2 regions of the Gordonia sp. SGD-V-85 genome follow, and region 2 is predicted to be linked to the other one. Evidence: riboswitches for the same ligand, from Rfam matches in the RefSeq annotation. Region 2 holds a riboswitch; the other holds the start of a gene.

Region 1 (6,909 bases), on a different contig from region 2:
GTCCGCGATGTTGTGGTACGCCGCGAGGTCGTCGGCGGGCACCGAGCCGGTGAAGATCACATGGTCGGCCACGCCCGTGTCGGCCGCGAGGTCGCGCAGGGTCTTCCCGTAGGGACCACCGCCGACGATGACCAGCGTCGCGTCGGGGATGGTGCGTCGGATCAGCGGCAGGGCGCGGATCAACACATCCTGGCCCTTGCGGGGCACCAGCCGCGACAGGCAGAGGATCGTCGGACGTTCCCCGAGGTCGAGACGTTCGCGAAACCGCTGTCGCAGCACCGGATCCGGGGCGAACCGCTCGGTGTCGACGCCGGGGGGCAGGTGTTCCAGGGCCGCGCGGGCGCCGAAGGCCGACGCGAACCGGCCGCGGGTGTATCGGCTGACGAAGGTGATCACATCGGTGTGGCGGCCGATGTGCCCGAGCACCTGCCGCGCGCCCGGCAGCATCGACCACCCGACCTCGTGACCGTGCGTGCTGGCGATGATCCGCTGGGCGCCCGCGCGACGCATCGCCGGCGCCAGCACGGCCAGCGGCGCGGCCGCGCCGAACCACACCGTCGAGATCTGTTCGCGGCGCACGATCTCCGCGGCACGCCGCGCCACGAACGGGGTGGGGAGCATGAGCGTCGTCGGGTGCCGGTACACCCGATACGGGGCGGCCGCGTCGAACTTCTCGTGCGAGTCACCACGCCAGCGCGGCGCGTAGACGACCACGTCCTCCGGCGGCAGCAGGTCCACCAGATTCTGCAGGTAGGACTGGATCCCGCCCGGACGGGGCGGAAAGTCGTTGGTGAGCAACAACGTTCGAGACATCAACGGGCCTGCACTTCGAGCCACCGCTGCCATCCCGCGACCAGTTCCGCACGCGTCAGCCCGACACTCGAGGCGATCGCCGCGTCCTGCGCCGCGGGCAGGGCGGACGCCGCGACCCCCATGTACATCTTCTTCAGCCGCGCCTCGTCGAATCGATCGGCGACGTAGGCGGCCAGCGACCACGCACTCTGATAAGCCACCTGTGAAGTCTGACCGTCCATCGCGAAGTCGGTGTCGGCGGGTGGCCCGGTCGGAACTCGACCGGCACGCACGGACGCGATCAGGTCGGGTGCGGCATCCGCGATCCTCGTGTGAGTCCCTCTGCGCCCGACGTATTCGGCCACGCCCTCGGTGATCCAGAGCGGCGCGTCGAGCGCGGTGTGAACGCGGGCCGCGACATGGGTCAACTCGTGCCGGAGAACCACCGCGAGCGTCGGTGCGGCGAGTTCCCGGGCCGCCGGGGTCAGGATGATGCGCTGTCCGGTCGCGGTGCGCTGGACCAGGTCGAGGCTGCTGAACACGGTCGCGGCCGCCGCGGTCCCGGTCGCCGCTCGACCCTCGGGTACGAGGGCGGCGAACTCGTCGTCGGTCGCCGTGGCGACCACGACGGCGCGGCGATCCCAGTCGTCGCCCCAGAAGTCACTGACGGCATCCACCGCCCCGGGCAGCTCCCGCTGCAGCGTCGCCACCGTCGAAGACGTTCGGGGATACGAGGCGACCACCGACGTGCCGCCTGCGGTCGCGGTGTCGGCCACCTGGAGTCCGGGCAGCTCCCAGATCTGAGTGGGTGCGGGGTCTCCTCCCAGGGCCGTGGCGTCTCCGACGAGGCGCCAGGCCTCGCCGTAGCGGGCGACCACGAACTGGGTGCCGACGACCACCTCGTCCTCGTCGACTCCCGGGACCCCCTCACCGCCGAGCGCATAGCGCAACTCCACCGGAGCGACCCACGAGTCCGAACTCCCCCCGGCATCGAGGAGCTCCTGCAACTCACCGGGTACGAGCACCTCCGCCTCTTCGGTGGGCGCAAGCTGATAACCGAACCGTGCGAACCGCAGGGTGCCGCTGCGACCGTTCCGCGGCGTGAACCGGCTGGGCGCGAAACCCGCGGCGGCCGTGACGAATCTGTCCTTGAACGCCGGAGTGGCAGCGGTGTCGACGAGGGTGCCGATCGCCCGCACATCCCCGGAACGCACCGCTTCGGTGAGCGCGTCGAGCAACCGCGTCACGCCCGCCGCACGATCACGCGCGTAGACGTTGACCGCGGGGCTCGACGACACGGGCGCTGCGGACGAGCCGGGCCCGTCGGGCACGTCGACCGTGCCGCACGCGGTGGCAACTGCGATGACCAGAACGACCACGGCCGAGACGAGGCCGGCGCGCCCGCGCGGTGAGGTCACCGGTGGGACTAGAACCGGCGGGCAGAGTTGTACGGTCCGGCCTCGTCGAGCGGCTCGACCTTGACCGGAACGCCGAAGGTCGAGGCGTGGATGACATAGCCGTCACCGACGTACATACCGACGTGATGGGCATCGGGATAGTAGATGACCAGGTCACCGGGCTTGAGATCGTTCTTCTCGACCGGCTGACCGCCGGCCATCTGCGCCTGGCTCGATCGCGGGATGGTCTTGCCGGCCTGCCGGAACGCCCACACCATGAGTCCCGAGCAGTCGAACGAATTCGGTCCGGTGGCGCCCCACACGTAGGGGTCACCGATCCGGGTGAGGGCGGCGTGGGTGGCGATCAGTCCGGCGGCGGTGCCCTTGGGCACCAGTCGCGGATCGAAGTCGAAGGTCGGACCGCGCAGAGCCGCCAACTGCTTGCCGGTCATCGACTTGTAGATCGACCGGATCTGGATCGCCTGGAGCTGCAGGTCGGCTTGCTTCGTCTGGAGGTCACCACGGACCCGTTCGGCGCGGGAGACCGCCTCGGAGGCGGCCACCGCCGTGCGCTCGGCATCCTTCTTCGCGACAGCGGTCCTGGCCCGTACCTTCTTGATCGCGGTCAGGTCCACCGACGCCTGACGCGAGATCATGTCGAGACCCGACATCTGGTCCAGGAGCGCCTGCGGGGAGTCGCTGACCATCACGGCGTACAGTCCGCTGACCCGCGCGCCCTGATAGCTGGCGCGGACGATCGCGTCGACTCGGTTCTGGTGCACGGCGAGCTGGGCGCGGCTGGTGTCCAGCGTCTGCTGCGCCTCGGCCGCGGCTTTCTTGGCCGCCGCCACGATGCCGCGCTGCTTGTCGTACTCGATCTTGGCGTTGTGCATCGCCTCGGTGGTCTTCTCCGCGTCGATGCCCAGTTGCTTGTAGCGGTCGAGCAGCTGATCGGCCGAGCGCGCGGGCACCGCACGGGCGTCCCCGACGCCGCCGGCGACGGTCGGTGCCAGAACGGCGAACGCCGACAGGACACAGAGCGCCACCATCAGCGGACCCGAACGCATCCTCGGCCGCATCGCGCGACCACGCCCCTCCCCGATCAGCACGGTCTACTCACTCCCTCGTGTGTGCTCGTCGATCCCTGAGCATCCCGGGCCCCTGCACCCGTACCCCGCGTCCCGTCGACCACCCTAGGCGGCCGACCGGCCCCCGGGACTGGTTCGGGCGGATCGCAATCCACGCGATCCGCCCGTCCAGAGACCTTCGTGCTCAGTCTGTTCGTGTTCAGTTGTCGTCAGTACCGACGGATGCCCGTCAGGGTCCACTCCTTGACGGCGTCGCGCTTGACCGGCGTGCCGTAGTTGGACGAGTGGACGAACTGACCGTTGCCGACGTAGATGCCGGCGTGGCCGCCACCGTTGAAGATCATGACGTCGCCGGGCTTGGCCTCGGAGTACGACACCGCGCGTCCGCCGCCGAGCTGGCCGTAGCTGTCGCGCGGGATGTTCTTGCCGGCCTGCTTGTAGGACCAGTAGATGAGGCCCGAGCAGTCGAATGCGTTGGGGCCGGCGGAGCCGTAGGAGTACGGCGCACCGATCTTGCTCTCGGCGGCCTTTACCGCCTTCTGACCGGCGGTCAGCTGCGGCTGGCCCAGGGGCGCGCCGCCACCCTGCGGGCGGAACTGCTGCGGGATCTGCTCCGGCGCGATACCCGGCACGGTGAACTGCCCCAGGTTGGGGATCTCGACCGTGGCGGCGGGCGACTTCTTCACCGGCGTGGCCTCAGGCGCGGGCTTGGCCTCCGGGGCCTTCGCGCCGGGCAGGGCCGGGATCTCGAAAGTGCCCAGCGGGGTGTGGACCGGGGCGGCGAGAGCAGGGCCGGCGGCTGCGGCGAGCGAACCGAGTGTGATCGATCCAGCGATCACCGCCTTCTTGGCGACCGTGCTGCCACGATTGGGCTGTTCCAAACGATGTTTGGCCACGAAGCGAGTTCTCCTTCAGATCTTCCTCTACCGCCGACCGAGTTAGCTGTCGGGTTCGGGCCGGAAGAGTGGCCCTACACGTTTTCGCGCATGAGGTATCCACTGGACACTCATGCATGGCAACGCGATTCACCCCGATTCGGATCGGTTTCGACCGAGTCGCATCAGTGGTGATGCGCTCCGACGAGCCCGTCCGAAGGTTGTGGTTCCCCGGTTCGCCCGCGAGGGCGATTGAGCGGTGACTACTGCGGACCACTTCTGTTGAAGCGGGACGCTCCGCAAAGGTCTCAGAAAGGTTACGAAATCGGATGCGCTCTGTCCACTAAGCGACAGACAGCCAAACCTCGGCCGCTTCTCAGCCTGCCCTGAGGACGGTCACAGAAGCGCGTCGATCCGGCGCCTGAACTGCGGTTTTGGCTGATCTTGCAGATCGTGCAGCGCCGCTGGTCACCATTGCAGCAGCCTGCAGAACGTCGATGGCGAGGTCCAGTTCGGCATCCGCGTCCGAGGTGGCCGCCGTTACCGAAACTCCACCTTCGTGCGGCATATCGTCCCAGCTCGGGCCACCAAACAGCACTGTCATCATGCACCCGTCGCAAGCGACGGGACGAGCCGGGCAGCGCGCACAATCGACGTACATAATGTGATCTCCATCTCATCTGGCGAGGGTGGGCCGCGTCGGCCCCGTTACGGGTCGTTGTGACCGTGAGAAGACCGCATTTCTCACGTCCAGGTGGAGACTAGGGGCGCCCACCGACAAGTCCGTCGAACAGCGATCGACACAGCAGTCACACGGGTCACACGACACGATGTCGGAGCGTCGCGGTCGCGATGTCGGTGGATCGAACTAGTGTTCGCCGGGTGACGCAGACCAGCGTGGACGGCTCGCCCGCGGGGCAGCTCACCTTCGCCGACCTGGAGGCCGCCGACCAGGGGGCCACGGGTGAGACGTCGAACGAGTTCAGCGACCGGTCGCTCTTCGAGACGACCCTCGTCGTCGTCGACCTCGAGACCACCGGGTCCGACCCGGTCCGCGACCGGATCACCGAGATCGGCGCGGTCAAGATCCGCGGCGGCGAGGTGGTCGGCGAGTTCGCCACGCTGGTCGACCCCGGCCGGCCGATCCCCCCGCAGATCGTGACCCTCACCGGCATCACCACCGCGATGCTGACCGACGCCCCCCGGATCGAGTCGGTGCTGCCGTCGTTCTTCGAGTTCGCCCGCGGCTCGATCCTGGTGGCCCACAACGCTCGTTTCGACATGGGTTTCCTTCGGCAGAACGCGATCCGGCTCCACCTGCCGTGGACGTTCAGCCTCAGCCTGTGCACGGTGACCATGGCCCGGCGCATCCTCAGCCGTGACGAGGCGCCGACGGTCAAGCTCAGCGCGCTCGCCGACCTGTTCGACGTCTCCGTGCGGCCCACCCACCGGGCGCTCGACGATGCGCGCGCCACGGTGGAGGTCTTCCACCGGCTCCTCGAGCGCGTCGGCAATCAGGGCATCGCGACCGTCGGCGACCTGACGTCGTATCTCCCGAAGACCAACCCGCGCCTGCGCGCCAAACGCGCACTCGCCGACCATGTCCCGGCCCGGCCCGGGGTGTACCTGTTCCGCGGCCCGTCGAACGAGGTCCTCTACGTGGGCACCGCGGTGGACCTCCGCCGCCGGGTCCGGTCGTACTTCAGTGGCAACGACCCGCGCCGCCGCATCGCGGAGATGGTGCTCCTCGCCCAGCGGGTCGACGTCGTGGAGTGTTCCCACGCCCTGGAGGCCGCCGTCCGCGAACTCCGGCTCCTCGGCGCGCACGCACCGGCGTACAACCGACGATCGACCCAGCCGCACAAGGGTTGGTGGGTGACCCTGACCGAGGAACGCTTCCCCCGGCTCAAGGTCAGCCGAACACCCACCGACGAGTCGATCGGCCCGGTGGGCAACCGCAACAACGCGGCGACCGTCGCCGACGTGATCTCGGCGGCCGCCGGTCTGCGCACGTGCACGACACTGCTCGGCGCGACGGGCTACCACTGGTGTCCCGAGGCCGATGGGAGGCGGCGGCCGGGGTCCTGCCGGGCGGCCACGGCGCAGCCGCAGACGGTGCCGGACTACTCTCCCCGGGTCACCGCGGCTCGCCGGCTCATGCGGGGTGAGGCCGACGAACTCCTCGACGGCCTCACCGCGCGTCTCGCCGACCTCGCCAAGGCGCACATGTTCGAGACCGCGGCGCGGCATCGGGACCGTCTCGCGCTCACGATCGACGCCCTCGCCCGCTGCCAGCGACTGGCCGCGCTGTGCGCGATCGCCGAGATCGTGGTCGCCCGGCCCGACGGTGAACGCGGCTGGCAGTTCGCGGTCATCCGGTACGGACGGCTCGCCGCCGCCGGGCGCGCTCGACGCGGAGTCTCGCCCATGCCCGTCGTCGACGCGCTCGTCGCGGCCGCGGAGACCGTGTTACCGGGCCCCGGTCCGCTGCGGGGCGCGCCGGCCGAGGAGGTCGGCCTCGTGTACCGCTGGATGACCGAACCGGGCGCGCGCATCGTGTCGACGAGTGAGCCGGTCGCCCTGCCCGCCGGCTCCGCCGAACGCCGGCTCGGCTGGTCGCAGTCGGCGCACGACGCACGTGCGGCCAGACCCGTCGCCGACTCTCGCACACGGCAGGCGAGCTGAGGGCCACGCACCACTAGGCTGGCGACATGATCACCGCCATCGTGCTCATCCAGGCCGACATCCACCGGATCC
Region 2 (6,909 bases):
CGCGATCGGCGACGACGGGGCGTCGGACGCGTCCCCGCCATCGCCGCCGCCGAGGGTGAGGACCCCGATCGCGACGACGACGGCCAGCACCGCGACCACGGCGACCGCGGCGAGGGCGAGCGGCCACCGTCGCCGGTGGGAGGGCGTCGGGGGCGCGGGGGATGGGGCGACCCACGGTGGGGTCGGTTTCGCCGGTGGAGGCGGGGTGATGACCTGGGTCGTAGCCACGGGCGCGGGTGGCCGGTTGTCGGAGTGGGTTCGCCCCAGCGCCGCGCGCAGATCCGCGGCGAACGCACCGCAGGTGGGGTAGCGGTCGAGGGGGCCGCGCGCGAGCGCACGGTCGAAGACGGGATCGAGGGCGGCGAGCTCGGGGCGGTAGGTGCTGATCGGCGCCGGGCGTGTCGTGAGCTTGGCGACGATGTGACGGGTCTGCGTGTCGGCATCGAACGGGGTTGCGCCGGAGAGCAATTCGTAGGCGGTACAGGCCAGCGCGTACTGATCCGATGCGGGGCCCGCGGGTTTGCCGTCGAGGATCTCCGGCGCGGCGTAGACGAGGGTGCCCACGAACGACGACGGCGCCGTCAGGGTGCTCGCGGTGGTGAGCTTCGCGATCCCGAAGTCGAGCACGACGACGCGGTCGAGGGCGTCGTTAATCGCGCGGCGAGTGACCATGATGTTGCCCGGTTTGATGTCGCGGTGGATCACGCCGTGCTCGTGTGCGTAGTCGAGGGCGTCGGCGACCCGGGAGGCGACGGCCACCACCTCGTCCGGGCGGAGCGAGGCGCGTCGGAGGTCACGGCCGTCGAGGTAGGCCATCGTGAACCAGGGGTCGCCGTCGGCGACGCCGTAGTGGTAGATCGTGACGATCGACGGATGGTCGAGGGCGGCCGCGGTCTGTGCCTCGCGACTGAACCGGCGCGCGAACTCCTCGTCGACGGTCTCGGCGATCGAGATCACCTTGAGGGCCTCGCGCCGACGAAGTTGCGGATTCTCGACCAGGTAGACGGTGCCCATTCCGCCGCTCCCCAGCCGCGTGATCACCCGGTAGCCGGCGACCTGGACCGGTTGGGCGACCATGGGCGCCTCCTGGGGCGTGACCTGTGTTGCGACGACCATAGCCCCGGCACGGGACTTCCGCCCCGGACACGGGTCTTGTTCATTCGAACGGCATGGCACAATGCACGACGTGGCAAACAAATCTGGCGCTGAAACACCCTCCTCCGGCGAAGCGGGGGCCGGCACCGGCAAGGTCGTCGAATCTGCCAAGGGCAAGAAGCACTACGTCGACAACGGCTGGCCGCAGGACGAGAACGGCGATGCCGCCGAGCACGCGGTCTCCGAACTCGCGACCCACATCTCGGGTGCGTTGTCGCCGTTCGGCGACACCGAGTTCCCGCTTCCGGTCGACGACCTGCCGTTCGTGCAGTCGAAGACCATCGTCAACCGCTGACGTCGATGCCGCCCACCGGGACTGACGAAGGTGGGTCGGACGCCCGGGACACCGGGCCGGCCGGCGGCTCCCGGTTGAGTCATCTGGACGAGTCCGGAACGGCCCGCATGGTCGACGTCGGCGCCAAGCCGACGACGAAGCGTCGCGCCGTCGCCGCCGGCACGTTCCACACCACCGCCGAGGTGATCGGTCTCCTCAGCGAGTCGCGGCTGCCCAAAGGAGATGTGCTGGCCACGGCGCGCATCGCCGGGATCATGGCGGCCAAACGCACCGACGAGCTGATCCCGCTGTGCCATCAGCTGGCGTTGTCGTCGGTGGAGGTCGACTTCGCGATCGGCGCCGACACGATCGAGGTCACCGCGACCGTGGCGACCTCCGGCCAGACGGGTGTGGAGATGGAGGCGTTGACAGCGGTCGCAGTCGCCGGGCTGACACTCCACGACATGGTCAAGGCCGTCGACCGACGGGCGCAGATGGACGGCATCCGCCTGCTCGCCAAGACCGGCGGCAAATCCGGCGACTGGTACCGCGAACCGTCTGACCCGGCTCATGACTGACCAGAGAACTCCTCGCGTGGCGCGCGTCGTCGTCGCGTCGAACCGCGCCAGCAGCGGTGTCTACGAAGACCGGTCCGGACCGATCATCGAGGCCTGGCTGGTCGAGCAGGGCTTCACCGTCGACGAGTGCGACGTCGTCGCCGACGGCCCGCCGGTCGGCGAGGCCCTCCGCGCCGCGATCTACGCCGAGGTCGACCTCGTCATCACCACGGGCGGAACGGGTTTGACGCCCACGGACCGGACTCCGGAGCAGACCCGCCCGCTCCTCGACGTCGAGATCCCGGGTCTGGCCGACGCCATCCGGTCGGCCGGGCTGCCGACGGTGCCCACCGCGGTCCTCTCACGCGGACTCGCCGGAATCGCCGGGACGACCCTCGTCGTGAACCTGCCCGGTTCGACCGGCGGGGTCCGCGACGGGCTCGGCGTCCTCGCCGGCGTCGTCCACCACGCGCTCGATCAGATCCGCGGAGGCGACCACCGATGACCCGAGAGGCCGGCTCGCACGTGGTGCACACCGCGGTCGTCGACGAGCCGATCACGCTGGCCGACCACGAGGCGATGGTCATCGACGCCGCCGAAGGTAAAGCCGGTGCGGTGGTCGGGTTCGTGGGCGCGGTCCGCGACCACGACGGCGGCCGCACCGTGACCGCGCTGCATTACTCGGGGCATCCCACGGCGACGAAGGTCCTGGCCGAGGTCGTCGCGGAGGTCTCCGCGGTCCACGGGGTGCGCGCGGTCGCGGTGTCCCACCGGGTCGGCGACCTCGTCATCGGCGACATCGCGTTCGTGGTCGCGGTGGCGGCCGACCATCGTCGGGCGGCGTTCGAGACCTGCTCGCGCCTCGTCGACGAGGTCAAGGCCCGCCTGCCAGTCTGGAAACACCAGTTCTTCGACGACGGCACCGACGAATGGGTCAACTCGGCCTGACCCCGCCCCCCGCTGGTTGAGCTGACCCCCGCTGGTTGAGCTGACCCCCCGCTGGTTGAGCTGACCCCCGCTGGTTGAGCTTGTCGAAACCAATGGAAAAGGGCCCCGCACGGATGGTCCATCGTGCGGGGCCCTTCGTCTGGGTCCCAGATCAGGCGTCGAGCGGCGATCAGGGGTTGGGCAGCAGGTGCTTGTTGTCGTTGAACAGCTTGATCTGGTCCTGGTTCAGCGTGACGCCGCTGTCCTTGGCCGCCTGCCAGAGGTTCTTGATCTCGGGGCTGACGCCGGCCTCGGTGAGGGCGTCGGTGACCTGGTTGGCGACGTCCTCGGTGGTCTTCGCCAGGTCGACGCTGCCGTTGCCGCCGGGGAGCACCGGGGCGATCTCACGCGGGGTGTCGGTCGGCGCGCTGCGCGGGGTCGAGCCCGACAGGCCGGTGCCACAGGTGGGCCAGGCACCCTTGCCCTGCGAACCGAGCACACGCTCGGCGACGACGATCTGCTCCTCGCGCGAGGCCTGATCGGCGGTTGGGGCGAACTCGCCGCCGCCGTGGCCGGTCCAGGTGCTCGGGGAGAACTGCAGGCCGCCGTGGTAGCCGTTGCCGGTCGCGATGGCCCAGTTGCCACCGGATTCGCACTGCGCGACCTGGTTCCACTCGGCGTCGGTGGCCGCATTGGCGGTACCGGTGCCCAGGAGGGCTGCTCCGCCGCCGAGGACCGCGCCGGTGAGGGCGACCTTGGTGATGGTCTTGGCGGCCGTGCTGGTCGTCTGCTTGCGATGACGTCCGGACATGTCTGTGTTTCCTCTCTCCACGCGCCTACGAAGTCAGCTGTCGGGTTCGAGCGAGAGGTGCTCGGTCCCGGGTCGTCGTGGTGGTCGCCGCGACTTCCGGGACTTAACCCCGAGGACACCTGGTGTGGTGCCCGGTCTCAGGGGATGAGGTTGGGTCCCCCGTCCTCGTTCCTAGATTGCTTGTCGTTCCCACCGGCGGAACGAGGCTCGGCGCGGCCGGTGGGACGTTATGTCTTGGTTGCTGTGTCGTGACCTCCGAGGAGGACGCTTCGAACAGTACGTCGTTCGTTGGACTGAATCACCTGCTTGGACGCAAGCGATTTTCGGCCCGGATCCGGGTCTTCCGACCCACTTCGGCCGTCATCCCAGTTCAACGGGTTAGTGGCCGTCCCGTGCCCATCCTGTTACCGCGCCGTGATGTGACTAAGGTCACAGGCCGGGTGTGGCGTCAGCCACCGGCAAACGGGGGGAGGACGTCGAGTGTCGTGCACGTGCCGAGCGCACGCGTCCGATCGGAGAACGCGATCTCGTCGCGCAGATACGAGCAGCGTTCGAGAACCGTGGCGAGGGAGGGGTTTCCGGCGGCGAGGATGCCCTCGAGGGCGCCGAGCGGGGTCGACGGGTCGACGTCGATCACCTTCTCCTCGGCACCGGCCGCGGCGCGCGCGGCCGCGAAGAAACGAACTGTGAGCTGCATCGGACGCGAGCCTAGCCGCCGATCGCCGACATCGGCCGATCCGGTTGGGTGAAGCCCGCCGCGTTCACTTCGTGGCCCGCCGCTTTCGCCCACATGTTCGCGCGCCACAGGCGCGCGAGGGCGGCGTCGATCTCGTCGTCGGGGAGGGTGCGCAACGCGTGCCGCACGTCGGTTTCCGACGTCGCGAACAGGCAGTTGCGCAGTGATCCGTCCGCGGTGAGCCGGGTGCGGTCGCAGTCCCCGCAGAACGGCCGGGTGACCGACGCGATCACCCCGACGCGTGCCGGGCCGTGCGCGCCGCGGTGGCCGTCGACGAGCCACGTGGCGGCGGGCGCGCTCCCACGTGGCGCAGGGTCGGGCAGCAGGGTGAACCGCTTCCGCAGGGTCGCGAGGATCTCCTGTGCGGTCACCATCTGTGCTCGCTGCCACGCATGGTCGGCGTCGAGTGGCATCTGTTCGATGATGCGCAGCTCGTAACCGTGCTCGAGACAGTAGGCGAGCAGGTCGGGGACTCCGGGCAGGTCGCTGCGGTCGGGTACCACGGCGTTGACCTTGACCGGGTCGAGCCCGGCGCGGCGGGCCGCCGCCAGGCCGTCGAGCACATCGGACAGACGGTCCCGGCGCGTGATCTCGGCGAAGCGGGCCGGGTCGATGGTGTCCAGCGAGATGTTGATACGGCCGAGGCCGGCGTCGACCAGACCGCCGACCCGCCGGGTCAGTCCGAGTCCGTTCGTCGTCATCGCGATCTCGGGCGACTGCGGGAGGCCCGCGACGGCGGCGATGACGTCCTCGAGGTCGCGGCGCAGCAGTGGTTCGCCGCCGGTGAATCGGATGCGCTCGATTCCCAGGTGGCGCACTGCGACGGTGAGCACCCGGATCAGTTCGTCGGTGGACAGCACCTGGTCGGTGGGCATCCAGTCGAGACCCTCGGCCGGCATGCAGTACGAGCACCGCAGATTGCAGCGGTCGGTGACCGAGACCCGGAGATCCTTCGCGACCCGACCGAAGGTGTCGAGCAACGGCCCGTCGGTGGGCGCGTCGGAGGTCGCTGCTTCCCGCGGGGAGCGGGGCAGCGGCAGTCCGAGGCCGACCGTGCTCATGGTGCTGGGCGACTCACTTCCGGGTCGGGTCCGTGCGCGCCTCCAGGGCGCGGAAGGTGCTGGCGTGGAAGACCAGGGGCTCGATGTCGGGATCGGCGCGCAAGGTCTCGATCTCCAGCAACACGACGGTGTGGTCGCCGGCCTGGATCTCGTTGTGGATCGTGCACGACAGGTGGGCGGCCGCGTCGGGCACGAAGACCGCCCCGCGATCGGTGCTCAGCGGCGTGATGCCGTCGAACCGGTGCTCCGACGACCCGGCGAGCTGCTTGCAGAGTTCGATCTGGTCGCCGGCGAACACGCTGACCCCGATGGCCGGTGCGGTACGGATCCGCGGCCAGGTCGTCGAGGTGTTCTGGACGCAGACCGAGACGAGCGGCGGGTCGAGCGACACGGTGGTGAACGAGCTCGCGGCCATTCCGATCAGCGTGGTCGAATCCCCGTCACGCTGTTCGCAACACACCGCCACGACGCCCGACGGGAAACAGCTGTACGCGTCACGCAGCGCCCGCCCGTCGGAGACGGGGGAGAGATCGGGGGTGGTGTCGATGGTTGTGGTCACGGTCCTCACCTGGCTCGGCGTCCGGCACGGAGTGCGTACACCAGGCCCAGGACGAAGCCCAGCGGTGCGCACATGGTCAGCAGATAGACGGCGGTCGGCGCGGTGTCGCCGCCGGTCACCAACGGTGTCAGGAACAACGCCACGATCGCCAGAATTCCGATCATGAACACGACCCCGGCAGCCTGTAGCAACCGCGGGGAGGATGTCTTCTGCATACCCGCCACGGTAGTGCAACGCGCGCCGGTGCGACGCCGCGCGATCCGTGCCCGCCGGGTAATGGTGTGACCGCGCGGTGGGGCGTTGGCTAGGATGGTCCGAAGCAGGCGCCTTGCATCCGTCTGGGCTCGCACGGTCTTCCACCGTCCGGGCCGCGAGATGGGTGACGGCGTCTTTTGTCGTGACGGGTCGTTTTTCGACAGATCTAGAACAGATGAGGGTGAGCACAGTGCCGACCGGCAAGGTGAAGTGGTACGACGCGGACAAAGGCTTCGGCTTCCTCTCCCAGGAGAGCGGTGAGGACGTCTACGTCCGTTCGGCAGCGTTGCCCGACGGAGTCGAGGCGCTCAAGCCGGGCCAGCGCGTCGAGTTCGGCATGGCCGCCGGTCGTCGCGGCCCGCAGGCGTTGAGCGTGAAGGTGCTCGAACCGGCACCCAGCGTCTCCAAGAACGTGCGCGAAGCCGCCCGCAAGGACGTGAAGCGGCACACCCCCGACGAACTGCACGGGATGGTCGCCGACCTCATCACCCTGCTCGAGGGCAAGGTCCAGCCGGACCTGCGCAAGGGGCGTTACCCCGACCGTAAGACCGCACAGCGGATCTCCGAAGTCGTG

What was found. A riboswitch is a leader RNA that binds a small molecule or an ion and turns the genes downstream of it on or off. The one in region 2 is predicted to bind cyclic di-AMP.
Region 1: another riboswitch for cyclic di-AMP. It lies ahead of AS181_RS18855 (C40 family peptidase); the one in region 2 lies ahead of AS181_RS11040 (transglycosylase family protein).

What each region holds. Positions count from the first base shown of each region.
Region 1 is NZ_LNQO01000019.1:7,414-14,322, forward strand. It holds gene AS181_RS18840 (glycosyltransferase family 4 protein) at 1-813, opposite strand, end outside; gene AS181_RS18845 (hypothetical protein) at 813-2,210, opposite strand; gene AS181_RS18850 (NlpC/P60 family protein) at 2,219-3,256, opposite strand; gene AS181_RS18855 (C40 family peptidase) at 3,487-4,173, opposite strand; cyclic di-AMP (ydaO/yuaA leader) riboswitch at 4,190-4,421, opposite strand; gene AS181_RS24670 (hypothetical protein) at 4,529-4,759, opposite strand; gene AS181_RS18860 (DEDD exonuclease domain-containing protein) at 5,005-6,837, shown strand; gene AS181_RS18865 (Lrp/AsnC family transcriptional regulator) at 6,864-6,909, shown strand, end outside.
Region 2 is NZ_LNQO01000007.1:253,363-260,271, reverse strand. It holds gene AS181_RS11065 (RCC1 domain-containing protein) at 1-1,077, opposite strand, end outside; gene AS181_RS11060 (hypothetical protein) at 1,178-1,450, shown strand; gene moaC (cyclic pyranopterin monophosphate synthase MoaC) at 1,456-2,007, shown strand; gene AS181_RS11050 (MogA/MoaB family molybdenum cofactor biosynthesis protein) at 2,000-2,491, shown strand; gene AS181_RS11045 (molybdenum cofactor biosynthesis protein MoaE) at 2,488-2,934, shown strand; gene AS181_RS11040 (transglycosylase family protein) at 3,104-3,724, opposite strand; cyclic di-AMP (ydaO/yuaA leader) riboswitch at 3,731-3,915, opposite strand; gene AS181_RS11035 (hypothetical protein) at 4,173-4,421, opposite strand; gene moaA (GTP 3',8-cyclase MoaA) at 4,433-5,521, opposite strand; gene AS181_RS11025 (flavin reductase family protein) at 5,535-6,080, opposite strand; gene AS181_RS11020 (hypothetical protein) at 6,086-6,295, opposite strand; gene AS181_RS11015 (cold-shock protein) at 6,526-6,909, shown strand, end outside.